4 regions of the Paenibacillus sp. J22P218 genome follow, and region 2 is predicted to be linked to each of the others. Evidence: riboswitches for the same ligand, from Rfam matches in the RefSeq annotation. Region 2 holds a riboswitch; each other region holds the start of a gene.
What was found. A riboswitch is a leader RNA that binds a small molecule or an ion and turns the genes downstream of it on or off. The one in region 2 is predicted to bind cyclic di-GMP.
Positions count from the first base shown of each region.

Region 1 (7,784 bases), on a different contig from region 2:
GCCATCGTTGTCCCCCGACTTTAACAGCCCGATATTAAGAACCATATCGACCTCTGTCGCTCCGTCCTCAATCGCTTGTTTCGCTTCGAACGCTTTGGATGCCGTGCTTGTCGCGCCTAACGGAAAACCGACTACCGTCGTAATTCCAACGCCCGATCCGGCTAGCTCGCTAGCCGCAAGCGACACCCAGCCCGCATTTACGCATACGGTTGCAAATTGATATTGCTTGGCCTCCTTGCATAGCTGAACCACTTCATTGCTAGTCGCGTCCGCCTTCAGCAGCGTATGGTCAATCATTGAAGCTACTTGCTCCGGTGTATAATTCGTTTGTATGCTCATCGTCATTCCTCCGATTCATCTAGCCTGTCCCTATTGGCGGCGTTTCGATACGTCTGCTACTTCTGCTACTTATCATAATACGAACGATTCAGCGAAACAACAACGCGGCTGGCCTGCATTCCTCCGCGGTTTACTTTTACTCGCGCGTTACGCTATGATAATGATGCTGTCAAAGCATTCCAAATCGAGTAAGGAGGCATTATAGCCCTATGGACAATATGTTAGTCAAAATAAAAGAAGCGGCTGCCTACATCCGCGGCAAGCTGCAAGCACCGCCTCAGATCGGCATGATTCTTGGTTCCGGCCTAGGCGTAATGGCCGATGAAGTGAAAGACGCCATCGTCATTCCTTATGGTGAAATACCGCATTTCCCGGTCTCGACGGTTGAGGGGCATTCCGGCGAGCTTGTCATCGGGGAGCTGGAAGGCAAAGCCGTTCTCGTCATGAAAGGCCGTTTCCACTATTATGAAGGCTATTCGATGAAAGAAGTCGTCTTCCCTGTCTATGTCATGAAGCAGCTCGGAATCGAAACGCTGCTCGTTACGAATGCGGCCGGCGGCATGAACCGCGCCTTCTCTGCCGGTGATCTCATGTTAATTACCGACCACATTAACAATACAGGCAGTAATCCTTTAATGGGAGCAAATATCGGCGAGCTGGGTCCTCGTTTTCCCGATATGTCGCAAGCGTACAACCGGGAGCTCCGTTCCATCGTTGCTGCCCAAGCTGCCGAGCTGGATATTCCATTGCAGCAGGGCGTATACGTCAGCATATCCGGACCAACGTATTGCACCCCTGCTGAGCTCGCGATGATGGCTGGATGGGGAGCCGATGCCGTGGGCATGTCGACCGCGCCAGAGGTTATCGCAGCCAACTACTGCGGCATTCGCGCAGTAGGCATTACATGCATCACGGATATGGCAATCAGCGACGAGCTTGAGCCGCTCACACATGAGCAAGTCGTTCGTGTAGCCGAGCAAGCCCGCCCGCGTTTCATTTCATTGGTTAGAGCATCCGTTCGCGCGTTCCAAGTGTAGGTTGATCTTGATTGAAAAGCGCCTTGACTGCTCATTCGAGCGGCCGAGGCGCTTTTTTCAGTTGTCTGCTTGGAGAAATAGCGCAAAAATTTGTCGCTATTGCTTGCGTCCGGTCACCCTTCCTATAAATAACGCAAAGAAGTTTCGTTATTTATAGTCCGATCCGCCATAATGTCCCCCGTCCACCTCCGCTTTAGAAAAATAACGTAATATGTTTTCGCTATTCCGCCCCGACACATCCGATCAGTTCAAAATAGAGCAAACACTTTGCGTTATAGGATTGGCATGCTTATAAATCAGAATTTTCAGATAATAACGAAGGAATTAGTGGAAATATGTAGAATATTACTGGTGGGCTTTAACCAAATATATAGATATGGAGGATTGAGCAAATCATGCGTAAAAGGTTCAAATGGTTGACGTCAGCACTGCTCGCCAGCGCCTTGGTGCTTGGACTTATGGGCAGCGCTGCGGCAGAGGATGCGACGGAACAGACAGGGAAACATATCACGCTGCTGCACACGAACGACATGCATGCTCGTGCCGTCGAGGCCACGAGCGGCGAGATGGGTTTCGCCAAGGTAGCCGGCATAATCGATTACTACAAGAGCAAAAATCCGAATACATTGGCCATTGATGCCGGAGATGCCATTCACGGCACGACCTTCGCTACTTTGGTCAACGGAGAAAGTGTCGTAGCCGCGATGAACAAGATGGGCTATGACGCTATGGTGCCAGGCAACCATGAGTTCAATTACGGCTCGGCGAGATTGATCGAGCTTGCCGGCAAGCTGAAGTTTCCAATGCTGAGCGCGAATATCAAAGGATTAGGCGCCAAACGGATCTTCGAGCCGTATATCATCAAAGAAATTGACGGCGTAAAGATCGGCATCTTCGGTCTGTCGACTTCAGAGACGGTGTACAAGACGCATCCGAAGAACGTGGCGGGACTTCACTTCACCGACTCCGCATCGGAAGCGCAAGCTATTGTCGACGAGCTAAAGGACAAGACCGACGTCATCATTGCGGTCGGCCACCTCGGACAGGATAAGTCCAGCTATGATACGAGTCTTCGGGTCGTCAAAGCCGTAGCGGGCATCGATATCTTTGTCGATGGACATAGTCACACTGTTCTTGAAGACGGCCTTGTAGGCGACAATGGCACATTGATTGTCAGCGCGGGCGAGTATACCAAATACGTCGGCGTCGTTGACTTTTGGGTCGAGAATGGTGCTGTCGTTAAGAAGCAAGCGACGCTTATCAACCAAGCCGAGGCAGCGGAAATCACACCGAACGCCGAAGTCGCTGAGCTTGTTGCAGCCACGCTGAAGAGCCAAGAGACGATTCTCGCAGAGCAAGTTGGCGAAACATCCGTTGCTCTCGAAGGCGCAAGGGAGAAAGTACGCGCAAGCGAGACGAACCTTGGCAATCTGATTGCCGACGCTTTGGCCGACATCTCGGGAGCTGATGTCGCGCTTACGAACGGCGGAGGCATTCGCGCCTCTATCGATGCAGGCCCGATTACGAAAGGAGAAGTCATTACGGTATTGCCGTTCGGGAATCAGATTGTGACGCTTAAGGTAACCGGCGCAGACATCAAAGCCGCGCTCGAGAACGGCGTCTCTGATTATCCGAATCCGAAGGGCGCTTTCCCGCAAGTGTCCGGCGTCGCTTTCAAAATCGACAAGGAAGCAGTCAAAGGGGAGCGCGTTCATTCCGTCACAATCGGCGGCAAACCATTGGATGAAGCTGCGACATACACCCTTGCCACGAATGACTTCATAGCTGCGGGCGGCGATGAATACACCATGTTCGGCAAGTATCCGCAAGCCGGCATGTACGGCGCGCTGGATGAAGCGCTCATCGCTTATATTCAGAAGCTTGGCAAAGCAAATCCAACCATTGAGGGACGCATTACGGAAGGAGTGAAACCCGTCACTCCTTCCCCTGAACCCGAGCCGAAGCCCGAGCCCGAGCAACCTGAACCGAAACCAGAGCCGAAGCCTGAACCAAAACCCGAGCCTGCAGCTCCGGCCTACATCGTTGTAAAAGGCGATACGCTATGGGCGATTGCCAAGAAATACGGAACGACATGGCAGGTGCTTCGCGATCTTAATAAGTTAACGAACGCAGACCTCATCTTCCCGGGTCAAAAGATCATATTGCCTTCATAATGTAGCTTATACAAATGCAAAGGGCTGTTCCACGAGCGGATAACCGCTTAAGGAACAGCCCTTTGATTATTAGTCGTTACTCTTATTTCTTCTGTGCAGAAAAGCGGATCAGAAATCCTAGCATTACGATTACCAATCCAGCCATGTAGAACGGCATAGTGCTGCTATCGCCTGTCTTAGGCAATGTATCAACATCCACTGAACCATCATCCGGTGTCCCTAAGCCTATTTCTTCATCGTCTACCGTTACTTCTTCGTCATCCGTAGTTTGCTCCTCGCCATCTTCAGGCGCTCCGCCTTCATCCGGTGAGCCGCCCGGCACTTCTTCTTCATCAATAATTACTTCATCGGAAGGCGTCGGCGTTGGATCAGGTGACACAGTAGGCTCAGGAGTAACTGTTGCCTCCGGTATTGGAGTTCCCGTCGGCGTCGGTGCCGGTGATGGCGTTACGACTGGTGTCGACGTTGGCGTCGACGTCGGTTCTTCCGTCGGCGTTGCTGTCGGTGTTGTTGTCGGTGTCGCTGTCGGTGTCGGCGTTGGTGTCGGCGTCGGTGTCTCCGACGGTGTCGGTGTTGCCGTCGGCGTTGGTGTCGGTGTCGGCGTTGGTGTCGGCGTCGGTGTCTCCGACGGTGTCGGTGTTGCCGTCGGCGTTGGTGTCGGTGTCTCCGACGGTGTCGCTGTCGGCGTTGGTGTCGGTGTCTCCGACGGTATCACTGTCGGTGTCGGTGTTGCCGTCGGTGTCTCCGACGGTGTCGCTGTCGGCGTTGGTGTCGGTGTCTCCGACGGTGTTGCCGTTGGTGTCGCTGTCGGCGTTGGTGTCGGTGTCGGTGTCTCCGACGGTGTTGCCGTTGGTGTCGCTGTCGACGTTGGTGCCGGTGTCTCCGACGGCGTTGGTGCCGGTGTTTCCGACGGTGTTGCTGTCGGCGTCTCCGACGGTGTTGCCGTTGGTGTCGCTGTCGGCGTTGGTGCCGGTGTCTCCGACGGTGTTGCCGTTGGTGTCGCTGTCGGCGTTGGTGTCGGTGTCTCCGACGGTGTCGGTGTTGCCGTCGGCGTTGATGCCGGTGTCTCCGACGGTGTTGCTGTCGGCGTTGGTGTCGGAGAAGGCGTCGCCGACGGGCTAGGTGTTGGCGTCGCTAGCGGTATCTCCCCCTCGAAAGGTACCCAATGCGGCTGAATTCTGCCTTTCGTGAGCGAAGCGCCTATTAATATGCCGTCGATATTGCCGCTCGTTGCCGTAATATCAGCCTGCGGGGCTAGTAGACTGCCTTTGACCCCGCTATAGCCGAGCGTCAGCGCCGTAGCATCCGGGAAGTTAAACAATATTTTCGACTGGCGGTCTTTACCGTCAAAGCCAAAATAACCTTGCCACCCCATTGATCGAGTCGCACCCGTAACGTTAATAATCACTGTCGAGCCATTCGGAACGTCCAGCCATACCTCATTCAGATCATAACCTACTGTAAATACATTGAGCTGAGGGTCTGTTCCCTTCAAAGTCGTTTTATTCGAATTGTTTTGATCTTTGCTTGTTGTGCCGTTGGTCGGCAAAGCTGCCAGCTCAGCGGACAAATTCAACAAATATTCAGCTTCTGCTTCAAAATCAATAGGTGCCCCTTGATGCTTCTTGCCTCTTACGAGCGTGAAGGCCGATGTTGAGTGAAGCGTTCCGTAGTAGGCATCGCCATAATCAATTTGACCATTCGTGAACTTCAGTTCTCCGCCCGCTACTAAGCCAATGTCTCCCGATGCATTCGCTCGATTGACGCCAAATCCGGTTATATCAATATCTCCTCCGGCCGCCAGTCCACCTTCGACTTGCTCGTAATACAGCTTAAAGTCACCCAGCATGAACACGTTGTAACTGCCTGCCGTACCGAGCACAGAGTTGTTGCCTCCGCCTGCTCCAAATACGAAAGCGTTACATAGAATGCCGAAAACGATGACCCCAGTCACGACTAGTGATGCGCTCTTACGAAATGCTTTTCTCATGATATACCCTCCCTATCAAAAAAATAAAAAAGACCACACACGAATACGAGATTCATGGCGGTCGGACGATCATAGCGCCTTAGGCGCTGTAGACTCCAGACTTTGCGTCCCACTCTTTCAAATGGTTTGCTATTGGCATAATCGAACAATTCGTTCGTAATCTATGACTCTATCAAAAAGGAACTATACCTATTTTAGCTAATTTTGGTCGCAACCGCAATCCGCTAAATTATCTAACCCCATGTAAAATATACCCATGTATGTACATGGAAATGAACTTCAATTCCGCTCTCCATATGCCGATTGTTAATATAGGTAATAGGAACTACATCATGAAGCTGCGAAAAGAGGAATGATCCCATTGAAGCTACTAGATCCGCACCAACAAACTCCCGCAAGCGTATATCGCGCCTTCCTCCTCCAGCTCGTCTACAACTATGTATTTGGATCGGCCGTCGCCGTGCTCGGAGTCGGGGGCATCATCATTTTCTCCACGCTTAAGCTGCCCCAAGGCGAAGGCCTCGTGCTCGGTGTCATCTTATTCGCTTCTTTGCTCATTATGCTTGCCTGCGAGCTGTTCGTATTCTATCGGCATGCGAAGCCGATTCAGGCCGCTTTCCTGTCCGATCAGCCTACAGCGGAGCAGCTTCGCAAAGCTTATATACAAACGCACCGCTTTCCGGTACTGTCTTTGAAGCGGACTTTCGGACCTCATTTGCTCGGCATATCGGTGCCGGCTATTGCAATGAGCTATCTTTTCATCCGAATGGAATGGCTCTCGTTCCCTTATTATTATATCGGACTTGCTTCCGTTGGCGCGTTGCTCGTTGCCAGCATGCATGCCATGATCGAATTTTTCCTGACCGCACGGGCCATTCGACCTGTTGTCACCTATATGCGCAACAAACATGTAGAGCTCTATGGGCAGGATCTGTCGCTCGGCGGCCAAGTATTCGCTTCGATTCGCACGAAGTTTCTGCTAAGCGCTTTTTTAATCGGTACGCTTCCACTGCTCTTGCATAGTCTTGCGGCTCAGATCAGGCTTGAAGGACTGGACGGCGGGGGCACCTCCGCTTATTGGCAATGGGCCGGTATCATTCTCGTTATCGGCGTCTTCTTCTCCTTGTTCGGCGCCTCGCTCCTATCCCGCAATATCGAGGATCCGATCCATAAGCTCCAAGCTGCGATGATTGCCGTGCAGAACGGCCATTACGACACCCGCGCGGAAGATATTCATTCCGATGAATTCTCGAAGCTGGTCGCAGGCTTCAACCATATGATCGAAGGTCTGCAGGAAAGGGATGAGCGCAATAAGCAGCTTCACCAAAGCTACTTCTTCACGCTTGCTGCCGCGCTTGACGCGCGCGACACCTATACCGCGGGTCATTCGGAACGCGTTGCCGAATATTCCGTCGCGATCGGCGAGCAGGCTGGCTGGCCGCAAACCGAGATTGAACTGCTGCGCAAGTCGGCGTTGCTTCATGACATCGGCAAAATCGGCATTCGTGACGCGGTGCTGCTGAAGGATGGCAAGCTGACGGACGAGGAGTTCGATCAGATTAAGGCGCACCCGGGACTGGGCGAAAATATTTTGAAGCAGATTGAGCCTGCCGACGCGATGGCCGATCTGCTTCCGGGCGTTCGCTCCCATCATGAGCGCTATGACGGACGCGGTTATCCCGACGGGCTCGCAGGTGAGCACATTCCTCTGCTTGGCCGAGTTATTGCCATTGCCGACGCTTTCGATGCGATGACATCGGATCGGCCGTATCGTAAAGGAATGACCCGCGAGCACGCTCTCGCGATTCTGGAGGAAGGCAAGGGAACACAGTGGGATCCCGCCTTAACCGAGCTGTTCATCAATTCGCTGCGGCAAAACGAATCATAAAAATAAGAGCTTCGCGACCGGGCATAATGCCACGCGCGAAGCTCTTATTTATTGGAACGTGCCTATTTTTTGATCAGACGGAAATCATCATAGTGGAAGCCTGGCGCAACGACGCAAGATACGAGTACCGGCTCGTCGCCGAGCGCTCTCGCCATCTGCCATTCGTTAGCCGGCACAAGCGCCTGTGGTTGATGTCCTGCGGCAATGTCCGGGCCCACAATAATCTCCTTGCGAGTATGCGGGTCAGCTTCAGTTCCGCCAAGCGTGAGCAGCAACGGGCTTCCCGAATGCCAGAACCATACTTCGTCGGAATAAACCGTATGCCAGTCCGAGAACTCCTCGGGATGCAGCAAGAA
Region 1 covers NZ_JBWDNL010000003.1:436,634-444,417, forward strand. The annotation lists gene deoC (deoxyribose-phosphate aldolase) at 1-339, opposite strand, end outside; gene AC0YN0_RS16690 (purine-nucleoside phosphorylase) at 549-1,376, shown strand; gene AC0YN0_RS16695 (5'-nucleotidase C-terminal domain-containing protein) at 1,772-3,550, shown strand; gene AC0YN0_RS16700 (choice-of-anchor A family protein) at 3,633-5,540, opposite strand; cyclic di-GMP riboswitch class I at 5,594-5,681, opposite strand; gene AC0YN0_RS16705 (HD domain-containing phosphohydrolase) at 5,902-7,428, shown strand; gene AC0YN0_RS16710 (cupin domain-containing protein) at 7,491-7,784, opposite strand, start outside.
Region 1: linked by a shared signal. The riboswitch ahead of AC0YN0_RS16700 (choice-of-anchor A family protein) and the one ahead of AC0YN0_RS19285 (putative bifunctional diguanylate cyclase/phosphodiesterase) in region 2 are both predicted to bind cyclic di-GMP.

Region 2 (7,784 bases):
ATACGTTGTATGCCGACGGTCATCTCCGTCATTGCACGCTGGCATTCTTGGAAGCTTTGCAACTGCGTATCTGAACCAACGGCTACCTCTTGAATCGCTTCTGTCACATCTTGCGTTGCTTGCGAGGTCTGCTCCGCGCTCTGCTGCATGTTGGCGGCAGCACCCGCAACCTCGCCTGAAGTCGTGCTAATGTTACCTGCCAGCTCGCGCAGGCTTGCGATCATCGCGTTAAACGAGGTTCCTACTTGGGAAATTTCATTCTGCCCTTTAACCGCAACGGCAAGCGTAAGATCACCCTGAGCGGCTAACGCCGACACTTCTGCCAGTCTCTTGAGCGGCTTAAGCACCAAACGGATAAGTATGACAGCTATTAGTATAGCAATGACTGAGAATATTACAGCAATGATAATGCTTTTCCATAATAGCTCGCTAAGCTTGGCGTTAATGAAAGCATAGTCGATATCGACTCCGAACATGCCTACTACTTGACCATCTTTAGATTGAAGCTCAGTCATTAAGGTGACCCATTGCCCAATCTCGTCCTCATAAACCTTGGAAACCGCAAATCCGTCTGCCGACGCTTCGGTGAACGTTGGCTGCAAAATTTCCGGAATCTCATAGGTGTCGCCTGGAGCAAAACCGGCAGCATGAAGCGCATCGTTGCTTTGCATAACGGTCGCGATCTTTTTCCCGTCTTGTTCAGCTACCTCGGGCATGTATATATAAGCATTCGCCACTAATTCGTTCTTTATCATCGTGTCCAGCAGCTGCTTAAGTTGTTGAAAAACATCGCCCTCCGTATCGCCGCCAGCCTTAATCTCCTCGTAGCCGCGGCCCAGCAAGAAGTAACTGGCTTCCATCTGGGCACCGAGTGTTTCACCGGTACGATTAATCTCCTGCGTAAAGGCGCTTTTTTGGCTGTTATAGGACAACGTCTCCGTAACTCCGATAACGATAATTAATAATAAAGCTAACACAATTGAACTTGCCACTACTAAACTTCTGTTGAACGCACGGAACATCTCATCACTCTCCAAAACATTGATTATGATGAATATCGTCGATTTATGTCGGATTATGTAGGTGGTAATTTGTGGAATCGACAATTCTAGTTGTATTTTCTGCAATAAGCATAACAATGGGATATTAGAAAAATGCGAGAATCAATGTTAGAAAAGTGTTGAATATATAAGCTTCTGAGCCGAATTCAGCTAACTTTCAGGCGGCTTTAAAGGACAATTAAGGAAGCGAGGGTAGGATGTTCCTGTAACAACATTATCGATGAGAGGTGGAATTACGAATGCTTCAATTGAAACCGAAAGCAAAAGCGATAACGGCAGGAGCCATCGCGCTTACTTTGACACTAGGAGGCGGCGTGCTTTGGAGCAGTCAATATGTGAATGCAGCCTCGGCCGACGTTGCCCAGACCGACTCAAATCAAAACGGCAAAGCTGCTGACGGTACAGAGAAGAAGGGCAAGGGCGGACAATTCGGCGGACATGGCCTCGGAAACATACAAGAACAGCTTCTCGCTTACTTGGCTATTGATGAAGCAGCGTTGAAGACACAGCTTAAGACGAGTACGCTCAGCGAAATCGCAGTGGCGCAGGGCAAAACTCGCGAAGAGTTGAAAGCGAAGCTAATCGAATGGCTGGAGGCGGAGCGTGCGAGCGCCCCGGCCGCATCTGCGGACACCGATAAGCAGAAGGATGGACAAGCAGAGAAGACGAAGCCGACGGCTGCCGAGCAGGCGGAGAAGCTGCTCGATTCCAAAGGCGGCGGACAGGGGCTAGGCAAGCATGACGGTCGCGGCGGCAAGGGCCTTGGAGGCGGAGGGCTTGAAGCGGTAGCTGCAGCGCTAGGCCTAGGAGCGGATGAGCTTAAAGAAGCACTGGATGGCGGGAAAACGATTGCGGCTCTTGCTGCCGAGAAAGGCATAGCCGTACAAACCGTTATTGATGCTCACATAACCGAAGTGAAAGCCAAACTCGCCGAGAAGCTTGCGGCGGGAGAGTTGACGCAGGAGCAGTATGACGAGAAGCTTGCAACCTTGGCTGAGCAGGCTGAGAAGCTTGTAACCGGCGAGCTTCAAGGGCGCGCTCAAGATGGCGGCAAAGGTCCGCGCGGGGAGCGTCCTAACGGGGCGCGCGGTGCCCAGAAAGGTGACAAGCCGGCAGCGGAGAACGGGGCACAGGCAAGCGAAAGTGAATCGGCATCTCAAGCCGAAACCGGGGCAAGCGCTTAAGACGAACAATGGCAGTACAGGAGGCTAATCCTGTACTGCCATTCGTTGTTTATGCAGTGCTTTATGCGGCACTGCCGGCCAGCAGCGCTTCGAACTGATGCGCCGGAAGAGGCTTGCTGAACAAGTAGCCTTGCAGTTCATCGCACTTCAGCTCTTTGCAAAATTGCGACTCGTCATCGGTTTCAACACCTTCTGCCACGACCCTCATATCCATACTGTGCACAAGCTCGATAATAGCCCGAACGATCGAGGACTTCTTCTCGTCGGTCGTAATGCCTTGAATGAACGAGCGGTCCAGCTTCACATCGGAGATCGGCAGCCTTTGCAGCTGATTAAGCGTTGAGTATCCGGTGCCGAAGTCGTCCATCGAAATTAAGATGCCGAGCTTGCGCAAATACTGGATCGTTTCAATGACTTGCTCCATATTGCGCATGAAGACGCCCTCCGTAATTTCAATGCTGACGTATTCCGGCGATAATTGCGTATCTTCTAACGCGGATACGATCATTTCGATTAAGTTTCCTTGGAAAAAATGTCTGCCCGAGATGTTAACCGATACGCATATCGGAGGTAAACCCGCATCCTGCCACGCTTTGTTCTGGCGGCAAGCCTCGCGGAACACCCATCGGTCAATTTCTAATATGAAGCCCGCCTGCTCGGCAAGCGGAATGAACTTATCTGGCGGAATAAGGCCCAGCTCGGGATGCTGCCAGCGGATAAGCGCTTCTATGCCGCATAACTTCCCTGTCGAGGCGCTCATTTTCGGCTGATAGTGTAAGGAGAATTGGTTCGTTTGCAGCGCATTATAGAGTCCGTTCTCCAAGTGCATCTTCTCTGTCATGACCGAGGCAAGCTTCGGCTTGTAGAAGCGGTAGCAGCCGTCGCCCTCTTCCTTGGCGCTGTACATGGCGATATCCGCGTTGCTAATAACGGTGTCGATATCTTCGCCGTCGAGCGGATATAGACTAATGCCAATGCTGATTGTTAAGTAAAGCGACATGCCGTCGATTTCGAAGGGCTTGGAGAATGCTTCACCGATTTTCTCCGCCATGTCGTGTACCTCGGCAACGTCGGTGTATGAGCCGGCGAAGACGAATTCATCGCCTCCGAGACGGAATACATCGAAGCTCGTTGCTGTCTCTGCGAAGCGGTTGGCAGCCTGCTTCAGGAGTCTATCGCCGGTTGCATGGCCAAGCGTATCGTTTACTTGCTTGAAGCGATTAATATCGGCGAACATAACGGCAATCTTATGCTCATTACCGGCATGTATCGTAATCATATCTTGAATATGCTTCGTAAAGTGAAGCCGATTCGGCAAACCTGTCAGCATGTCGTAATAAGCGAGGCGATGAAGTTTCTCCTCCGATTGCCCAAGCATATACGCTTGGGCTTGCAGGCGCTCGCTGTTTTTCTGCGTCTCACCGAACATATGGACGAGATTGACCGCCATTTGCTTGAAGTTGCTAATTAAGGCGTGAATCTCGAAAATATTGCTGGAAGGCCATTCGATCATGTCTTCCTGCTTCAGGCGGCTCGGCAGATTGTTCGTCGCTTCGGCTAATCGCTTCAAGCTTCTGCCTAGCCAGCGGTTAATGAAGAACGCAACAAGCGCGGCGAATAAGGCGAGCGTAATTAAATAAATGAAATGCGTGATGTATTTATTAAAAAGATAGTATTGATAGTTATGTAAAGGAATATCGATATGGATCATGAGGCCCGTATCATGGATGGGCGAGGCGTAACGGAACTTGCCTTCATGCCAAGTCGAGATATGGAGCGGATGCTCTTTACGTACAGGAATAAGCAATTGAAGGTTGTTGCTTAACGCTTTGTTAATCCGGTAGCTTGAGGTGTCATTGCGGATGCTGCCGTTCCAAGGGATGACAGTGCCGCTTCCATCCGTAATGGTAATGGTGTATAGAGCGGACGAATGCTTGGCAATCAGCGATTGCAGGTATGCAAGCGTGGCCTCGGACTTATTGTCGTCGTATCGGATTCTGCTCTCCATATATTCTCTTCCGATCATCGAAGCTACGTTGCTGGAAAGCTGCTCGGCGTGGCGGCTGGCTTCCTTGAATGAGCCCGTGCTGCTAATGTAAATATTCAATAGAAACGGCAGTATAACGCACACGATCGAGAAATGAAACATGACGCGGTTGAGGGAGCTGGATCTGCGCCAATTGCGAGCGATGCCGGACCACTTTGAGAGCGGCAAATATTGCAGGGCAATATCGGCACACAGCGCGTTCAGCAGTCCGTTGATCGCCACAATCGACGTAACGAGCATCAGATCGGTCCCCATAGCGTTATATTGACCAACATGAGTAATATACGTTAGTGGAACGGCGATAAGCAGCCAAAAGGCAGCGTCGCAGACGAACAGGTGACTCGGGAACTTGCGAACGAGCAGACCGACAATGGCAATTTCCAGCAGTCCGATGTAATGGAATAGAGATTGATCCATAAGCTGAGTCCCAATCGTATGCACGACTGCGGCGGCAAGCAATCCGGGCCAGAACCCGAACAAGCGAAGTCCGACTAACAGGAATACGCTTGTAAAGGTGAATGTTATGCCATATAGAAAGGGATAGCCAAGTCTCTCGCAGATTAAAGCGAGCAGCGTGCATAGTAGAAAGGACAGGGCGATGATCCATCGATTACGCTTCGGTTGCTGTACAGTACTCAATTCGGGCCTCCTGGTAATATGTCAATGGAACGATTACGGTTGGATTTGACAATAAAAAAAGGATGCCAAACGGCACCCTCCTGCGGTCACGAATCATTAGGGTAACCCGGCGATCATGGCGTCATTACGCTGTAGACCCGTAGCTTTGCGTCCTATGCTTTCGCATAGTTTGCCCTTTGCCTATCCGGCTTTTCACCTAATATTCGACAATTTATTCTAAATTCCTTCTTTTTTTGCGCAAACTTGAAAACTAAGCTTTCAGTACGTCATGATCGACATAACGCTCGCCATTCATTTCGCTAATGATGTTGATAGCAGCTTTGGCGCCGTCGCCGGCCGTAATGATCGCATGAACGCTTACGCCTGCTACCGTTCCAGCGGCCCAGATTCCGGGAATGTTCGTTTTGCCGCTTGGATCGACAGCGACTACCGTCTTGATGCGCGGCTCTGTACCCGCTTTTGTCTGAACGCCGATATGCTCGGCAAGGTCAGTTGCGGCTCCGGTAGCGAGCAGGACATGCTTTGCCTCGTAAGCTCCGCCATCGGATTCAATCTTGAAACCGCCTTCGATGACAGTAATGTTCTGAACGGTTTCCTCCTTAATCTCGGTGCCGAATTTGAGCGCCTGCTTCTTGCCTGTCTCGATGAGATCGGGACCGCCGATTTCGACAACGCCGTAATGGTTCTCGAACCATGCGCGCTTCGTCATCCCTTTGTTATTTTCGAACATGACTGTTTTTTTGCCTGCCTTCGCGCTAAAGATCGCTGCGCTTGCTCCTGCGGGTCCAGCTCCGATAATTCCAATATCGTACACGCGTCCAACCTCCAAATGTATTTATTTCGTTCCTTTCGTTTTCGCCAATATTATATAAATGTTCCGCGGCAAAAATCAATCGGACAATTCGAGTCCGTTCACGATATGTTCATGATTGACGCGTTGCATTCGAACCGGGTCTTTGATATAGTTCGATTATCGAATAGTTCTACAGTAGAATTAGTTTGTCCGAGTCATTGGAGTCATTAGCGTTCGGACCATTACGACAGAGAAGGAGGATCTGATGCGGGAATGGATCTCAAACTATCCAAAGAAATTATACATCGCTACGAGGCTGCCCACTTCTTGGTTAACCGCCGATTAAACGCTTTGATACGCGAGCTGATGCCGGAAGAGCTGACGATCGACCAGTTCTCGACGCTGCGATATTTGCATAGCCAGGGGCGAAGCACGTCCTCGGAGCTGGCTGATATTTTCTGCGTGGGCAAAAGCTCGATTACGGCCATTATCAATCGTCTTTTCGACAAGAATCTGATTTATCGTCTGCCTGACGAGAAGGATCGTCGCGTCACTTATTTAGCGCTGACCGAGGAGGGAAAGCAGCTTTTTGACGAGATGGACGTGAAGATGTATGAGCTGCTGCTAAAGTATATCAGCCCGTTCGACGAGCAGGAAGCGATCACGTTTATTCAGACGTTCGAGAAGCTCGCTCATGAGCTAGGCAAACCACAGTAAGGCTATGAAGCGTAATCGTGAAGGGAGAGCAGAGAGAGAATGAGAGTCATACTGAAGCTGAAGTGGTTAGTGCTTGTGTTATGGATTGCGGTGGCAGCAGGGCTGATGATAACCGCGCCGGCAATGGGGGAGCTTGTACGGACCAAAGGACAGATCGGCGTGCCGGAAGGTTACTCCTCGCATATCGCTAGCGAGCTCGTGAAGGAAGTAGGAGGCGACGATGGCGCAAGCGGCATGGCGACCGTGCTCGTCTTCCATAAGGAAGGCGGCTTATCGGAAAGCGACCTAGCCGAAGTGAAGGGCGGCGTCGATAAGTTGAAGGCGGAAGGCGAGGCGATCGGCGTCACGTCGGTTACAAGCCACTTCGATACGCCTGAGCTGAAGCCGCAGATGGTGTCCGAGGACGGCAGCACCGTTCTGACCCTTTTGAGCGTAGAGGCCGGCGACCGGGAGCTGGTCGACCTGAAGGACGGTTTGTACGAGTCGCTGTCCGACATTGGCATTGAGCATTATTATACCGGCAACTGGATTATCTCCGAGGATGTTGTGCAGAGCTCGCAGGAAGGGCTTAAGAAGACGGAGCTTATTACGGTCGGATTCATACTTATCATCTTATTCATCGTCTTCCGTTCGGCGGTTGCGCCGATTGTGCCGCTGCTGGCGGTGGGCTTTACTTACCTCACCTCACAGTCGATAGTCGCATTCCTCGTGAAGTATGCTGACTTTCCGCTATCGAACTTTACGCAAATTTTCCTCGTTGCCGTCTTGTTCGGGATAGGCACGGACTATTGCATTCTGTTGATCAGCCGATTCAAGGAAGAGCTGGCCCATCGCGGCGACATTACGGAAGCGATCGTTCATACGTATCGCACGGCAGGCAGAACGGTGTTGTTCTCCGGGCTTGCGGTGCTGGTCGGCTTCGCGTCAATCGGCTTCTCGACGTTTATGCTGTATCGTTCGGCCGTTGCGGTCGCTGTTGGCGTAGCGGTGCTGCTCATTGCGCTGTTCACCATCGTCCCGTTCTTTATGGCTGTGCTGGGCAAGGCGCTGTTCTGGCCGGCGAAAGGCTCATTGGAGCATAAGCCGAGCAAGCTATGGGGCGCTGTCGGAAGCTTCTCGCTGAAGAAACCGGTGTGGGCGCTTGTTATATTGGCGGTTATTGTTGTACCGTTCCTCACCGCTTATAAGGGCTCTATCTCATTCAATTCGCTTGACGAGATCGGCGACAAATACGATTCCGTCAAAGCATTCAATATTATTGCGGAAGGGTTCGGACCAGGCGAATCGTTGCCAACGACGGTCGTCGTGAAGACCGATCTGCCGCTGGATACGCCGGAGGGACT
Region 2 covers NZ_JBWDNL010000004.1:252,969-260,752, reverse strand. The annotation lists gene AC0YN0_RS19295 (methyl-accepting chemotaxis protein) at 1-992, opposite strand, end outside; gene AC0YN0_RS19290 (hypothetical protein) at 1,301-2,245, shown strand; gene AC0YN0_RS19285 (putative bifunctional diguanylate cyclase/phosphodiesterase) at 2,307-4,931, opposite strand; cyclic di-GMP riboswitch class I at 5,029-5,115, opposite strand; gene AC0YN0_RS19280 (FAD-dependent oxidoreductase) at 5,182-5,745, opposite strand; gene AC0YN0_RS19275 (MarR family winged helix-turn-helix transcriptional regulator) at 5,998-6,441, shown strand; gene AC0YN0_RS19270 (MMPL family transporter) at 6,481-7,784, shown strand, end outside.

Region 3 (7,784 bases), on a different contig from region 2:
CATCGTCTACTACTGTCTGCTGTCCATATCGCAAATACTCGCCGTTCCGATAGATTCCTTGGCCATCCGGAACATATCCCCGCTTTACATACATCGATTGAGCCGCACCGTAGTCGCTGAACAACCCTACCCCAATGCCGGCAAGCTCTGAACGATGAGCGATGATTTCCTCGGCTCTGTCGAGCAGCAGCGTTCCGTAACCAAGTCTGCGATATTTGATTAATACGTTGAAATCTTGAATTTCGGGGATGGAGCGCTCCTTAAAATATTCATAGTCCGACATCCATACGATATTCACGTAACCGGCAAACTGACCATTTGCTTCCGCCACCAGCGTCTCGCGCAGTCCGCTAGCCTGCTCATTCGCATATTTTTCATACAGTTCTACGGGCTTATGCCAGCCTTGACTTGCAAAAGCATCGGATATCGTTAAAGGGTCATTGTCCTTTAAGCTTCGAATTAGGAATTGGTTCATAGACACACCTCATTTCATTGAATTCACCTTTTAGTATAATGAATAATGATTTAATGAGCTGGTAATAAACGAATAAAATTAAATATTCACTGCGCTTCTCCTCGTTCGGACGGCAACGTAACATACGTGCCTATGCTCGATTGCAAGAGGCCAATCAAATCTTCATTCATATATTCATATTCGTCAGGGATATGGAGGCATATGATTTTTTTGCCTGTTAGAGCATACGGGAACTTATCCTGCAACCGCCTAACATGCTTCTTCTCCATCGCGAAAATAACATCTGCCCAGCCAATATGTCCCTCATTCACCTTCACTCGGGCTTGCTCTTCTGTTCCTGCCGACTTGACCTCGATTCCGTCAACGCCTCGGAAGATCGTCTCTGCCGTCAGACTGCGCCATTTATTGCGACTGCATACAAAAAGCAACTTCTGCATATATCGATCCTTTCAATTGGTGATAGATACTATTCAAGTATAGACAAGCATATCAAATCCTCTCTAAGTTAAAAAGAGAAGAAGCCTCCGATTATGGAGGCTTCTTCGACGATCTTAGCGATTAGTCGTTAATCGAAACGGTGTGAGTATCCGTTACGGTTCCGATTCTTGCAGTAATAGTTGCAGTACTGTCATAGGCACTTGAAGTGACTCTTAGCTGCCCGCCTGTAGTAATAGTAACTCTGCTGTTATTGCCATTTCTTGAATCAGTTGTCGTTACGGACCAAGTAACCGTCTGACCAGTCATAGCTTGACCGTACTGATCAAGCACTTGGACTGTATAGTTCTCGGTAGCTGTACCGTTATTCGGGATACTAATCGAGTTATCACCTGAGATAATGATCGATGTGACTACTGAAGCTGCTTTGGTAATCGAGATACTCAGGGTAACGGCCGAGAGTCCATTTCTCGTTGCTCTTAGCTCTATTGTCTGAGCTGAAGCACTGCTGTGAATCGTAAGGGTTGAACTTGAGTACGTAATTCCCTGTTTATTGCCTCCAACAAGACTTAAGGTTGGATTTGCTCCACCAGTCATTACATTCCCATATTGATCAAGGACGCTAACCGTATACGATTCTGTTTTATTACCCGCTCCGGCTAGCGGTGCTGCAATACTGGTTGCTCCATTGATTCTCAACGAGGTTGCGACGGAAGCTGATTTGGTCAGATTGACCGTTAACGTTCCGCTAATCGCACCTGATGTGGCTACGATTGTAATATTGCCAGCAGCGGCCGTATTTGTAACCGTCAGCAAGCCAGTGTTGGAAATCGTAACTCCGCTCGGTGAACCTTGGATACTCCAGGATACAGCTTGACCCGTCATCGTTTCATTGTATTGATTTTTAACCGTTGCCGTGTAAATTGTTGTGGTGCTGCCTACAGCTGCCGTCGGAACAGCATACGATGTTGATCCAGCTACGGTAATAGAAGTAACCACAGGAGCAGGTCTTTGAACCACGAAGTTAACCGTCGTCACGTTGCCGGCAGCATCCGTTACAATCAAGGTATAGCTGTTGTAGTTAGTTACCGTATGCGCTGTATTCACTGCAGATCCATTCAGAGTAGCTGTCCCCTCATTGAAGTACAACGTCACATTCGACGTATAGACAGTGCCATTCGTTACACCTGTTACAATTGGTGCGACTTTGTCGATGTTCGTGATCGTTACGACCTCACTCGACGTGTTACCCGCTGCATCGGTCGCTCTAAAAGTGAAGCTGCCGTTCTCTTCGAACGTGTGGCTCGCTGCCTCCAAAGTGCCGTCTGCCGATGTTGCCGTTACGATAATCGATTGATTCGTCGGTGCGGTGTTGTACTCTCCGATCGTTATCGTCGGTGCGACTTTGTCGATGTTCGTTATCGTTACTGTCTTCGTTGTTGTGTTGCCCACCTCATCTGTGGCAGTAAAATCGAAACTGCCGTTTTCGTCGAACGTGTGGCTCGCTGCCTCCAAAGTGCCGTCTGCCGATGTTGCCGTTACGATGATCGATTGATTCGTCGGTGCGGTGTTGTACTCTCCGATCGTTATCGTCGGTGCGACTTTGTCGATGTTCGTGATCGTAACGACCTCACTCGACGTGTTGCCTACTGCATCGGTCGCTCTAAAAGTGAAGCTGCCGTTCTCTTCGAACGTGTGGCTCGCTGCCTCCAAAGTGCCGTCTACCGATGTTGCCGTTACGGTGATCGACTGGTTCGTCGGTGCTGTGTTATATGTTCCAATGGTAATCGTCGGTGCAACCTTGTCGATGTTCGTGATCGTTACTGTCTTCGTTGTTGTGTTGCCCACCTCATCTGTGGCAGTAAAATCGAAACTTCCGTTTTCGTCGAACGTGTGACTGCTCTCATTGAGCGTGCCGTCTACCGATGTTGCCTTTACCGTCACCGATTGGTTCGTTGGTGCTGTGTCGTACAATCCGATAGTAATCGACGGGCCTACCTTGTCGATGTTTGAGATCGTAACGACCTCGCTCGACGTGTTGCCTGCTGCATCGGTCGCTCTAAAAGTGAAGCTGCCGTTCTCGTCGAACGTGTGGCTCGCTGCCTCCAATGTGCCGTCTGCCGATGTTGCCGTTACAGTTACTGACTGATTTGTCGGTGCTGTGTTATATGTTCCAATGGTAATCGTCGGTGCAACCTTGTCGATGTTCGTTATCGTTACTGTCTTCGTTGTTGTGTTGCCCACCTCATCTGTGGCAGTAAAATCGAAACTGCCGTTTTCGTCGAACGTGTGACTGCTTTCATTGAGCGTGCCGTCTACCGATGTTGCCGTTACCGTCACCGATTGGTTCGTTGGTGCTGTGTTGTACGATCCGATAGTAATCGACGGGCCTACCTTGTCGATGTTTGAGATCGTCACGACCTCACTTGACGTGTTGCCCGCTGCATCAGTCGCTCTAAACGTGAAGCTGCCGTTCTCGTCAAACGTGTGGCTCGCTGCCTCCAACGTGCCATCCACCGATGTTGCCGTTACGGTGATCGACTGATTTGTCGGTGCTGTGTTATATGTTCCGATGGTAATCGTCGGTGCAACCTTGTCGATGTTCGTTATCGTTACTGTCTTCGTTGTTGCGTTGCCCACCTCATCTGTAGCAGTAAAATCGAAACTTCCGTTTTCGTCGAACGTGTGACTGCTCTCATTGAGCGTGCCGTCTACCGATGTTGCCGTTACCGTCACCGATTGGTTCGTCGGTGCGATGTTGTACTCTCCGATCGTAATCGTCGGTGCGACTTTGTCGATGTTCGTGATCGTTACGACCTCACTCGACGTGTTGCCCGCTGCATCGGTCGCTCTAAAAGTGAAGCTGCCGTTCTCGTCAAACGTGTGGCTCGCTGCCTCCAACGTGCCGTCTGCCGATGTTGCCGTAACGGTGACCGACTGATTCGTCGGTGCAGAGTTGTACGCTCCGATGATAATCGTCGGTGCGACTTTATCGATATTCGAGATCGTTACCGTCTTCGTCGTTATGTTGCCACTGGCATCGGTAGCTACGAAGTCAAAGCTGCCGTTCTCGTCGAACACATGGCTGCTCTCATTGAGCGTGCCATCTTCCGACGTTGCCGTTACCGTTATCGATTGATTCGTCGGTGCTGTGCTGTACGCTCCGATGACAATCGTCGGACCGTCTTTATCGATATTCGAGATCGTTACCGTCTTCGTCGTTATGTTGCCTGCGGCGTCGCTTGCTACGAAATCGAAGCTGCCGTTCTCGTCGAACACATGACTGCTCGCATTGAGCGTACCGCCAACAACTGTTGCCGTTACAGTGATCGACTGGTTCGTCGGCGCCGTGTTATATGCTCCGATCGTGATCGTCGGAGCGACTTTATCGATATTCGAGATCGTTACCGTCTTCGTCGTTGTGTTGCCTGCTTCGTCTGTTGCTACGAAGTCGAAGCTGCCATTCTCGTCGAACACATGGCTGCTTGCATTGAGCGTACCATCCGTAGAAGACGCTGCAACCGTTATAGATTGATTCGTTAATGCCGTATTATATGGGGCAATTACGATGACAGGGCCTTGCCTATCAATATTGCTGACCGATGCTGTCGCTGAACCCGTATTACCTGCAGCGTCTCTAAAAGTAAACGTAAAGTTTCCATTCGCTGTAAACGTATAGCTTGTCGACCCTCCATTATTCGTTACGGTTATCGGTTCGCTGCCGGTTATAGTTGCCGTTACATTACCGCTTGTAGGTGTTGTAATGGAATAACTGACTATGGCCGTCGGCGGAGTTGTATCCACCGGCCCGTTCGGTACAATCACTTGCTCCACTGTTGCATCACTATATCCGCGTGCGCTTACAGTAAGCTGATGTAATCCTTGTTTGAGCGCACCTGTTTTGAACGTAATTTTGCCTTTGCTGATCGAATAGTTTGTGCTGGGTACGTTCGCCCCGCCATCGCTAATCGCCGTAATATTTCCGCGCCAATTGGAATTGTCATTGAACGTGATCTCAATCGGATTTGATACGGTGTTCGCTGTCGTATCCGCTTGAAGAGAAGGCGGCGAAAGCACGATTGGAGCAGCGTTGATTCGTTGAGAGACACTCGTATTTTTGTAATCGTCCGCTAGAACCGTAATCGTATGAGTCCCTTTGGTCAGAATACCTGCTTGTAAAGTAATCATACCGGCACTTACCACATAGGCGGATGAATCAAGCGCCGTTCCATCCACATTGACGGAAGTGATTGCACTTCGCCAGCCTGCATCATCCCTGAACGTGATCTCGATCGGATTAGCAGTATCATTTTTTGAAGAATCACTTCGAAGCGATGGTGCATTGCGAAGCACTGGAGGTGAAGTAATCACCTGTTCAACCGATGTATCATAATAGCCTCTGGCCGCTACAGTGACCGTACGGTTCCCACGGCTAATAACACCGGCTTCAATCGTTATTTTACCTTCAACGATGCTGTACTTCGATGACCGCAGCGTTGATCCGCCGACCTTCACGGATGTAATCGCTTGTCGCCAGGCCGCATCATCCGCGAACGTAATTTCAATCGGATTGATCGTATTGTTGCTCGTTGTGTCGGCCTCCAATACCGGACCGGGCAGCGGTGCTGCCACGATCGTTTGAGACACGGCTGCATCTGTATAACCAGTAGCTTTAATTGTAAGTTCGTGCAAACCAACGCTTAGGACACCAGCGTTAATCGTCAACTTACCTGAGCGAATCGAGTAGTCGGCAGATTGCAGCTGCGCCTCGTCACTCTCAACCGATGTGATCGCGCTGCGCCACCTGGAGCTGTCGCTAAAAGTAATCACGATCGGATTATCCGTATCGTTGGTGGTCCGATCCGCACTCAGCTTAGGCGCTTTGTTAGGAGATGCTGCATTAGCGGCTGCCGGGGAAATAACTAAAGCTATCAAGGTAACGAGTAACAAATTAATGAATACATGCTTGACTTTATGTCGCAACATCAATTCCTCCTGAGGATAAATAGAATGGACAACCAAAAGTTAACAACACAAAAAAACCGACTTGATCCAATTGTCACTTAAAAATGGATTCAGGTCGGTTGCACTACTAGCTCCTGCGAGTTTAAGTGCCCAATTATGGACTCGCAATCATCGCTTCCCTATGTAATTATGTTCGTGCTTGTACTTTCCATCCCCCTAACTGGATATTAGGTAATTAAGACTAGAAACTTCGTTTGAATCTAGTAAAATAGTATTACTTGTTATGTGATAATTATAGAGTTTGCACCCAAAAATAAGCAATATAAATTTTACATTCTTTTACAACATAAACTTTTCCTATCCGCTAGGATTCGACAGTCATCCGGATTCCTTTTCGACATTCCTCCGCTTTTAAGAAATGCCTCCTTTTTATAACAAAATGATTATTGACAAATAAATATTTTTATGTTATAATAAAATATTTTACAGTTTACACAAACTTCTCTTCCTGATAAGATGTTTTATGCTTGCATGAAGACACGGATCAGCCCGTGATTCTTCAACATCTGATTAGGGAGGTTTTTTTGCATGCAACAACAAAGCGGAATACAGGCCTTATCTATTTCGGCCGAGATGATGGGCAAGACGGAAACGATCTTTCCTACTGTGTTATGGGACAAGGAGAACGTCATATTGGTCGATGCCGGGTTTCCCGGACAACTCCCGCTGCTGAGAGCCGAATTAGAGCGAGTTGGCATTCCAATCGATCGGGTGAACCGCATTATTGTAACGCATCAGGATCTTGATCATATCGGAGGTTTGCCTGCGATTAGGGCTGCACTTCCGCAAAAGCCAGTTATATATGCTTCCGCTCCAGAAATACCGTACATTCAAGGCGAACGGAGGCTAATCAAAATTACGGATGCCGCGATCGAGCATGCTATCCGTTCGCTTCCTCCGGAAGTGCCCGAAGAATGGAGATCCGCATTTCGAAAAACGCTTGAGCATCCTCCTTCGGCTTCAGTCGATTCCGTGCTGGAATACGGGGAGCAGCTCCCTTATTGCGGCGGTATCGTCGTCATCAGCACAACTGGGCATACGCCAGGTCACATTAGCCTCTATCATAGACCGAGCAAGACGCTTATCGCTGCCGATGCGCTCAGGGTCGTCGACGGACAACTGCAGCTTCCCGATCCGAATCTATGCACGGATTATGAGCAAGCCTGCAGCTCCATATCTGAGCTTGCACAATACGATATAGACACTGTCATTTGTTATCATGGCGGCATCTTCACCGGTCTAGCAGGCGAACGCATCCGCCAGCTAGCCAGCGGGACGGCTGGTTAATTTATTGCGAATGATATTGGACCCGGCTGTAACCTAGACTTCAAGCATATACAAACAAAGAGGTTACCCCTATCGTCCAATTGGACGTTCCGTTTAGGGATAACCTCTTCCTATGTTTTTCGAATTGTCAGGAGCACTGCTCTGCGCCGTTACTCTCGTAAGCCGATTTTGCGCAATTGATTCCGTTCATGGCTCAAGCCCAGATTAGCGAGCGTTCTCATGCATAATAAGAACATTTTGCGGTCATCGGGAATGATTTTTTTGTATTGGAGATTGCGAATGGTTGCAAGCTTCGTCTCCGCATCGGCTTGATCCAAAGCGGTTTGCAGCAGCTCGGCGCTTTCCGGCGTATCGTTAGCCACTGCCGATAGGCCCTGGCTGCTCGAACCGGATAACGGCATAACGCCTACCGAATCCAACGTGTGCCGCCGAACGCGAGCTGCCCGCTCAGCCTTCACCTCGTCGATATGCAAGGCAAGATCGTCCATGGCCTCGATGCCGAATACACGCTTGAGTCGGTTCACCGCATATCGCTGCCCTTCATTTATCTCCTCTGGCTCCC
Region 3 covers NZ_JBWDNL010000006.1:118,208-125,991, forward strand. The annotation lists gene AC0YN0_RS24170 (GNAT family N-acetyltransferase) at 1-475, opposite strand, end outside; gene AC0YN0_RS24175 (low molecular weight protein tyrosine phosphatase family protein) at 562-912, opposite strand; gene AC0YN0_RS24180 (hemoblobin-interacting domain-containing protein) at 1,034-5,896, opposite strand; cyclic di-GMP riboswitch class II at 5,980-6,063, opposite strand; gene AC0YN0_RS24185 (MBL fold metallo-hydrolase) at 6,464-7,222, shown strand; gene AC0YN0_RS24190 (hypothetical protein) at 7,372-7,784, opposite strand, start outside.
Region 3: linked by a shared signal. The riboswitch ahead of AC0YN0_RS24180 (hemoblobin-interacting domain-containing protein) and the one ahead of AC0YN0_RS19285 (putative bifunctional diguanylate cyclase/phosphodiesterase) in region 2 are both predicted to bind cyclic di-GMP.

Region 4 (7,784 bases), 170 kb from region 2:
AGGATGGATATAGACTCAAATCCTGGACAGGGTACGAAAATTATAATTCATATACCAATAACTGCCGAGAACAGAAAGGAGTAGTATAATGATAAATCAAGTTCCGAGCACTCCCGCCCGAAAAATCAAAATATTACTTGCAGACGACCATCAGTTGTTTCGCGAAGGCTTGAAACGAATTTTGAATATGGAAGATGATTTGGAAGTGATCGGCGAGTGTGGTGACGGCATTCAGGTTATGGAATTTTGCAATCATACGTTGCCCGAAATCGTACTGATGGACATTAATATGCCGATCGAGAACGGTGTAGTCGCAACAGAAAGACTCAAGAGCATGTTCCCTGACGTGAAGGTAATTATTCTGTCTATTCATGATGATGAGAGCTATGTATTCGAAACGCTCCGCAAAGGGGCTACTGGCTATTTGCTTAAGGATATGGAAGCCGAGTCGCTTATTAATGCGATCCGTTCGGTTGTTCAAGGTTATGCGTATATTCATCCCAAAGTAACAGGGAAGCTTATCAATCAGCTTCGTCGTATGACGTACCTGGACGAGATGGGAATTGTATCGGGAGCTGCAGCCGCCCAAGAGCAAGGCGTTAAATATAACGCTGTCGACGAAAGCCCGCTGACTCGCCGCGAGGCAGAAGTGCTGCGTCTGATGGCTGAAGGCAAGAGCAACAAAAACATTGGCGAGTTCCTGTTTATTAGCGAGAAGACGGTTAAAAACCATGTCAGCAGCATTTTGCAAAAAATGGAGGTTGATGATCGCACGCAAGCGGTTATTCAATCGATTAAGTATGGTTGGGTTACGTTGTAATAGATAAAAGCGTGTTGCACAACTGATTAAAGTGGGGGTCCCGTGTCTGTAGGAGCGGGATTTTTTTGTTGTGTTCGTAAGAAAAGAAAACCTCGATGCAGTCTCTTCGACAACACCGAGGTTCGAATGCTTCGCTAGCGGGATCTCTAGCTTTGTTTATTGGCTCTTTGTTTTCTGAATGTAAGGATACCAGCCGAGATTGCAAAAGCGCCAAGCAGGTAGAACGGAAGCGAGCTTGTATCGCCGGTCTTAGGAAGATTGCCGAGCGGTACTTCGCCTTCTTCGATCACGCTGCCGTCATCTTCACCGCCATCTCCACCGTCGCCAGGTCCACCTTCTGGAATCTCTTCCTCTTCAATTACCTCAGTGGAAGGCGTTGGAGTAGGCGTTACTTCAGGCGTTGGAGTAGGCTCTGTGCTTGGTGATACTTCAGGTGTTGGAGTTGGTGATACTTCCGGCGTAGGAGTAGGTGACGGATCCGGAGTTGGCGTCTCCGGAGGAGACGTTGCGCAGCGAGCTCCGTTGTTCACCAATTCCTCGTAGTATGAAGACTCGCCAGGACCCCACCATACGATTCTGATTGTGTTTTCCTTCGACTCCGTCGATACCGTCTCTGCCGTAATCGTGATCGACTTGCCAGCTGGAACGGTCACTTGATTAGAAGATTCGTCATTAGCTTCGAGCACGTACCAAGTAATTGTGATGTCCTCATCGCCAGGGTTGTGTACTCTCCATTTGCGAGTGGAGCTCGGACTAACGGTACATACATTCGTAATTGTAAGTTCCGGTTGTTCCGGCTCTACAGTAGGAGTCGGTTCCGGTGTTGGTGTAAGAGTCGGCTCCGGCGTTGGAGTAGGAGTCGGCTCTGGCGTTGGTGTAGGAGTCGGCTCCGGCGTTGGTGTAGGGGTCGGCTCCGGCGTTGGAGTAGGAGTCGGCTCTGGTGTTGGTGTAGGAGTCGGCTCTGGTGTTGGTGTAGGAGTCGGCTCTGGTGTTGGTGTAGGAGTCGGTTCCGGCGTTGGTGTAGGAGTTGGCTCCGCCGTTGGTGTAGGGGTCGGCTCCGGCGTTGGAGTAGGAGTCGGTGGTGTGCAATCTTCGCCTGGGTTTTGTGCGGTTATCGACTTACTGTAGTCATCGCCCCACTTGACGGTAAGCGAACCGGGAGTGCCTGTGACAATGATTGGCTCAGAGTCGTTGCTAGTGATGTATTCACTATGCCATGATCCGTTCGTTTTCCATTTGAAATAAAGTTTCACATTGCTTTCGTTCGTAACGATCCATTTGCGAGATTGGCTTGGTTCGTCGGTACAAGCGGCAATGAGATTGAGTATAGGCGTGTTATATACATCAACCTTCGCAGTCTTGTCTTCCTCAACTTTTACCGATTGACCGTTGCTTGAGATGGATGTCGTGAAGCCTGCAGGAACAACCTCAACTACCTTGTAGTAGCCGGGTGCCAGGTTTTCGAACTCCACTTGGCCACTGCTATTCGTTGTGCCGGTAGCAACTACATTGCCGTCTTTAAGTACTTGGAAAGTGACGCCGCTCTGAGGTTTTGCATCGTCATCATCGTAGTAATACTTTTTGGTAACTTTGATGTTCCCGCAATCCTCATCATCGTGACGTCCACCGCCACTAGTGCCTTGCAGGACCCCGTTGGTTAATCTGGGGCTGTCTCCGCCGATGCACTTGTTGCTGTTGTCATCACAATCCTCATCATCACGGCCGCCGCCATAAGTGCCTTGAATGCCGGACACGTCGCGGTCGTCTCCGTCGCATGCATTGCCACCGCCTCCACCACCGCCTCTGGTGAAAACCAATAAAGATTGAAGAGAAGGAGACTCTACCGATGCAAGTTCTTCAGAAGGGAGAACAGTTGACTCTGGATTCTCGGTAGCCGGTGCAGTTGTTTCCTGTGCAGATTCTTGACTTGTTTCATCCGTGCCCTGCGCCATAACGATCGAGCTTAAGAACATGGACAAGACGAGCATGATGGACATGATGACCGCAAACTGTTTTTTGACCAACTTCATTGTTCACTCTCCTCTTAGATTTGGATAATCTAGTTCTAAGAGGGCCGGTTACACTACTAGCTCCGTATAATCCAAGTGTCCAAATGCAGATTATACATCATCGCTTCCCTAAAAAGCATGAATGTTAAGAGGTTTTCCCTCCTTCCTTCACTCTATCTGCTTTCCAATACTACTTATGCTCTAGTTCGCACTAAAATGATAACATATATTGGTATTTCCACAAGAGTGTTAAAATGTTGGGGAATGATGAAAAAGAAAGAAAAATGTCGAACGAGGCATTTGGACAGTATATTTTTAACTTGTCCGCTTATACCGGAACCTGTGGGCGCTCCTTCGCATATAGTGTCGCATAGAGGAGGTGACCGCCGTGTTAGAACTTCTGCTTCTCGTGCTTGGGTGTTATATAGCGGCTGCATTGTCGGTTCATCTAGCTTATCGGATACGGCAAGGGCGGAACCGGGCTAGCAGGCATTATGTGCTTATAGCCGATCAGGATCAACATAATATCGAATGGTATATGCGTTCATTGTTAACATTCTCGCGTCAGACGGGTAAGGAAGTCAAGGTGACGGTTGTTGATTATGGCGCGACCGCTGAGACGCTTGCTATTGTCGATCGAATGGCACGCAAGGGACAAAAGGTGACGGTTCATGAATATCCGGAAAAGATGAGGCGAAGCCGTACCGCCGCTGAAGCAGGTGCAGTCGTTTCCATTAGAGAAAGCGATGCCGATCAGTTGATGTGGCTGCTGCAGTCTGAAGGTATTTTGAAGGACGCGAATCAGGCGGTGCTTATCGACTTGCAGAATCCATCCGATTTGTCCAAAATGCCGTTCTAGTATATACTAATTGCCATAACGGTTGTGAAAGTGAAGCACACTTTGCAGCGCTCTATGCGCTCTAGGTGTGCTTTTTTTGCGTTTTCTTGGTTGTATGTAGAATGGCAGCAATGACGACGCACTAAGAAATACAATATGCGGGGAGCGTAGAAAAGATGCGGGCTTATGTGTATGTTGTCGGCAAAAATGAAAAAAGGAGAGCTTATTGTACGATCGCGCCTGAAGTTGATCGGATTTATTGGCTCGAGCCCTCGCTCGGCATGCGAATGGGGAGGATTGTCCCTCCGGCAGACGAGGGCTGGATATGGCGGAATCCGCTGCCGCTCGGGGATGCTTGCAGGGCGGCGGAGCTTTGTAATAGTGAGCAGGAGCGACGAGGGGGAGGGAGGAGCGATCGCGATGGCGTGGTTGGCAGGCTTGCCGCATGTACGGCGGCAGCGTGCGGGGAGGCTGCGGGCGCTCGGCGGAGCAAGCGCGGCGAGAAGCAGCAGGGCGATAGCCTGCGCGGGGGCGCGGAGCGCTGGGAGCGAGCCGCTGCAGCTGGCGAGCCTGGAGATGGCGGCGCAGCAAGCGTTAGCGGGGCTGCGCTGGAGGCGTTGGCCGCAGCCGCGAGGCGGGCGGCGGCGCTTTTGCAAGGGCGCGCGCTGCTGCGGGGCGAAGCGCAGGCGCTGCTTGAGGGCGCGGGCGTGCCCGGCGCGGACAGCGGCTGGAGCGATGTGCTCCAGCTAGCTGCGCTGCACGGGCTCGTGCGCCTGCGTGGGGCGGTTGCCGCAGAAGCCGGCAGCCGGTCGGGCCTGCTGCGCCGCAGCCGGCGCAGCTTGCGCTGCCTGCGCTGCGGTAGCGGCGAATCACAGATGCGCCGCACAACCTGCGCATCCTGCGGCAGAGCATGCGCTTATTGCTTAAGCTGCATTCAGATGGGTCGCAGCCGGGAATGCGAGCTTCTCATCGAAGGGTTGCCGTCTGTAAACGCTCATCTAAATGCAGGCGACCTCCCGCCGATGGAGGAGAGACTGTCCAAATGGGGGCTCAGTCCCGCACAAGCATCGGCAACGGCTAAGGCGCTTCAATTCGCTGAGACATCCAATACTGATAAGAAGCTAGCTCAATCCGCACAAGCAGCAATAAGCAGCTTTTTGCTATGGGCGGTTACCGGAGCGGGTAAGACAGAGATGATCTTCCCGCTTATTGAATCTATCTTGCTGCGCGGCGGCAAGGCCCTTCTTGCAACACCGAGGCGCGATGTTGTTATTGAGCTTGATCCGCGTATTCGCAGAGCGTTTCCGTCTGCTTCGGTCGTCACCTTGTACGGAGGCAGCGAACAAAAGTGGGAGCGCGGCAACATTACGCTGGCGACAACACATCAGCTGTTTCGCTTCTGGCAGAGCTTCGATCTTGTTATTTTGGACGAGCTCGATGCTTTTCCATATGTAAACGACTCGACACTCCACTACGTGGCTGACAAAAGCTGCGCCCCAGGGGCAGTTAGACTTCTGCTTTCAGCGACGCCTCCGCAGGCCATGCAACGGGAGGCGAGACGAGGATCTTTACCTCATGCAAGAGTGCCGGTACGCTATCATCGGCATCCGCTGCCTGTCCCAAAGCTGCTTCGAACCGCAACTGTAGCGAAGCTACTGCAATCAAGGAGGCTTCCGATATCCTTGTTGTCTGAACTGCGTCGTTCCGTAGAACGAGGCGCACAATTATTCGTATTCGTGCAGCGGATCGCGCAGGCAGAACCGGTGGCAGCCTTGCTGCGCTCGCAGCTTCGACTGACGGAGGTGGAGGCAACTTCTTCACAAGACGAGGAACGGGCGATTAAAGTAAAGCAATTCCGTGAAGGGAAGATTCGTGTGCTTGTAACAACGACTATACTGGAGCGTGGAGTTACGATACCTCGTAGCGATGTATTTATATTAGACGCAGATGGAAGATTGTTTGATGAGGCATCGCTTGTCCAAATGGCAGGACGAGCCGGCCGTTCCGCTGATGATCCAGCTGGACGAGTCTTCTTCTGCAGCGTTGAGCATAGTCGTTCCCAGGCAAGAGCGGTCAGCCATATTAAGGCGATGAATCGTATGGCGCGCAAGCAAGGTTATTTGCTCCCGAAAATCACTGTAAAGGAGGCAGACCGATGAGCATAACGTCAATGATAGAATGGATGCGAACAATTCCCAATACAATTGCAGGACAAGCAGAATGGTTATCTGCACGAACAAATACATGCGTATTCTGCAAGAAACCGATCCAGCCCAGCAAAGGTCATCTTCCCCCGGGGATGAAACTGCCGATTCAATTGAAACAGCAGCTATGCTACTCTTGCGTGAATGCCATTCCATGGTTGACTCGGTCTCGCATCGTTTGCCTAAGATGTGGCCGCGGCATTTCATGCGAGGATTGCATCCGTCAGCCGCACAGATCGTTTATATGCAATCGAAGCGCCGTGCAATACGATTCTACGATGAAGAGCTGGCTGGCGCTTTATAAATATAGAGGCAACGAGGAGTTAGGACCGCTGCTCGGAACCATGCTGCAGCCGGCTTTTGAGGAGCTAAGCCACCAGCTCGGAGCGCCAACAAAGCGAGGCAGCTTTAGAGCTTGCTGGGATGCCGTGACGTATGTGCCGGTTAGCTCAGTACGGGCGGAGGAGCGGGGCTTCAACCAAGCGGAGCAACTAGCAGCCCAGCTTGCTTCCCATTACCAATTGCCGCTGCTGTCGCTGCTTAGCCGCGAGCGGCACACAGGGAAGCAAAGCTTCAAGTCGCGTTCGGAACGCATAAGCGATATGAAGAAGCTTTTTCGAGCGGATACGGCTTCTTTAAGCAATCTGGAGCAAAGCTTTAATAGCAACGACGCAACGCTATCTAGATCACATGCTAGAATTATTTTAATCGATGATATCTATACGACGGGCAGTACGGCAGACGCTTGCGCAGAGGAATTAATTATGAACAGCTCCTTTCCATTAGAGGTTTTTGTACTTACTTGGGCACGTTCGTAAGCATTTTTTTGAATTTCTAATGAAAACGTTGCCTCTATCCGTTAAACTAGGTATATAGATTGATAGAGAACGAAAAGGAGGGCTTATGGCGATGAATTTGGATAATTGTCCTCGTTGCGGAAAGCTTTTTGCCAAAGGAATCAGAGAGGTATGCAATGTATGTACAAGGGACATTGATAAAGAGTATGAGCTATGCGCAAACTACTTGCGTGAATTTAAAGGAGCTATCATTACGGAGTTGTCGGATGAAACCGGCGTTTCCATAAAGCAGATTACGAAGTTCATTCGCGAAGGCCGTATTTCCATGGTCAATGCGCCAAATATGTCTTATCCTTGCGAATCTTGCGGAACGCTTATTCGAGAGGGACATCTTTGCGACAATTGCCGCAACAAGTTGACGAAAGCCGCGCAGGAGATGCAAGGTAATCTGTCCAAGAAAGAGGACCCTAAGGGCTTCTCACCCACCCAAGGCGCTTATCGCGGACTGGATCGTTATAAGGACAAGGACAAGGACAGATAATTTTAAATATAGTTCAGACTATAAAATATCGTTAGACTGCGGCCGATAATACTTGTAAAGGTAATCGGCTTTTTTATTTTCATCATCACGGAACGACTGCGACAGCCGTTTGCGTTAGTACGGATAAATCAATGAGGTGAACAAATTGAAGATAAATGAACCTAATCGAATCGGCGCGCTTAACCCTTATCAGAAGCAGAACGAATCACGCATAAGCGAAACGAATAAGTCAAAGAAGAAGGACGAGGTCCAAATTTCTGCGGCTGCCAAAGAGCTGGCCACCAGCCAAGCAAGCAGCGGGGAGAGAGCGAAGCAGCTAGAAGAGCTCAAACAAGCTGTTTCAACGGGAACCTATCACGTGGAAGCCGGCAAGATTGCCGAGAAGCTTTTTCCATATTTGAATAATAACCAGTCGGAATAATGACGGAGGCGGACATCCATGTCTACAAGTGCAATTGTTCGTCTGCTGCAGCAGCAGCACGAGCTGTATAAGCGTCTTCTCGAGCTGGAACATAGTAAGAAACCTTTAATTATTGCCAATGATGTCGTTCAACTGAACGTCATCACACAGAAAG
Region 4 covers NZ_JBWDNL010000004.1:83,270-91,053, reverse strand. The annotation lists gene AC0YN0_RS18585 (sensor histidine kinase) at 1-84, shown strand, start outside; gene AC0YN0_RS18580 (response regulator) at 89-820, shown strand; gene AC0YN0_RS18575 (SpaA isopeptide-forming pilin-related protein) at 967-2,850, opposite strand; cyclic di-GMP riboswitch class II at 2,884-2,965, opposite strand; gene AC0YN0_RS18570 (hypothetical protein) at 3,218-3,688, shown strand; gene AC0YN0_RS18565 (ATP-dependent helicase ComFA) at 3,844-5,826, shown strand; gene AC0YN0_RS18560 (ComF family protein) at 5,823-6,689, shown strand; gene AC0YN0_RS18555 (TIGR03826 family flagellar region protein) at 6,781-7,209, shown strand; gene flgM (flagellar biosynthesis anti-sigma factor FlgM) at 7,337-7,630, shown strand; gene AC0YN0_RS18545 (flagellar protein FlgN) at 7,649-7,784, shown strand, end outside.
Region 4: linked by a shared signal. The riboswitch ahead of AC0YN0_RS18575 (SpaA isopeptide-forming pilin-related protein) and the one ahead of AC0YN0_RS19285 (putative bifunctional diguanylate cyclase/phosphodiesterase) in region 2 are both predicted to bind cyclic di-GMP.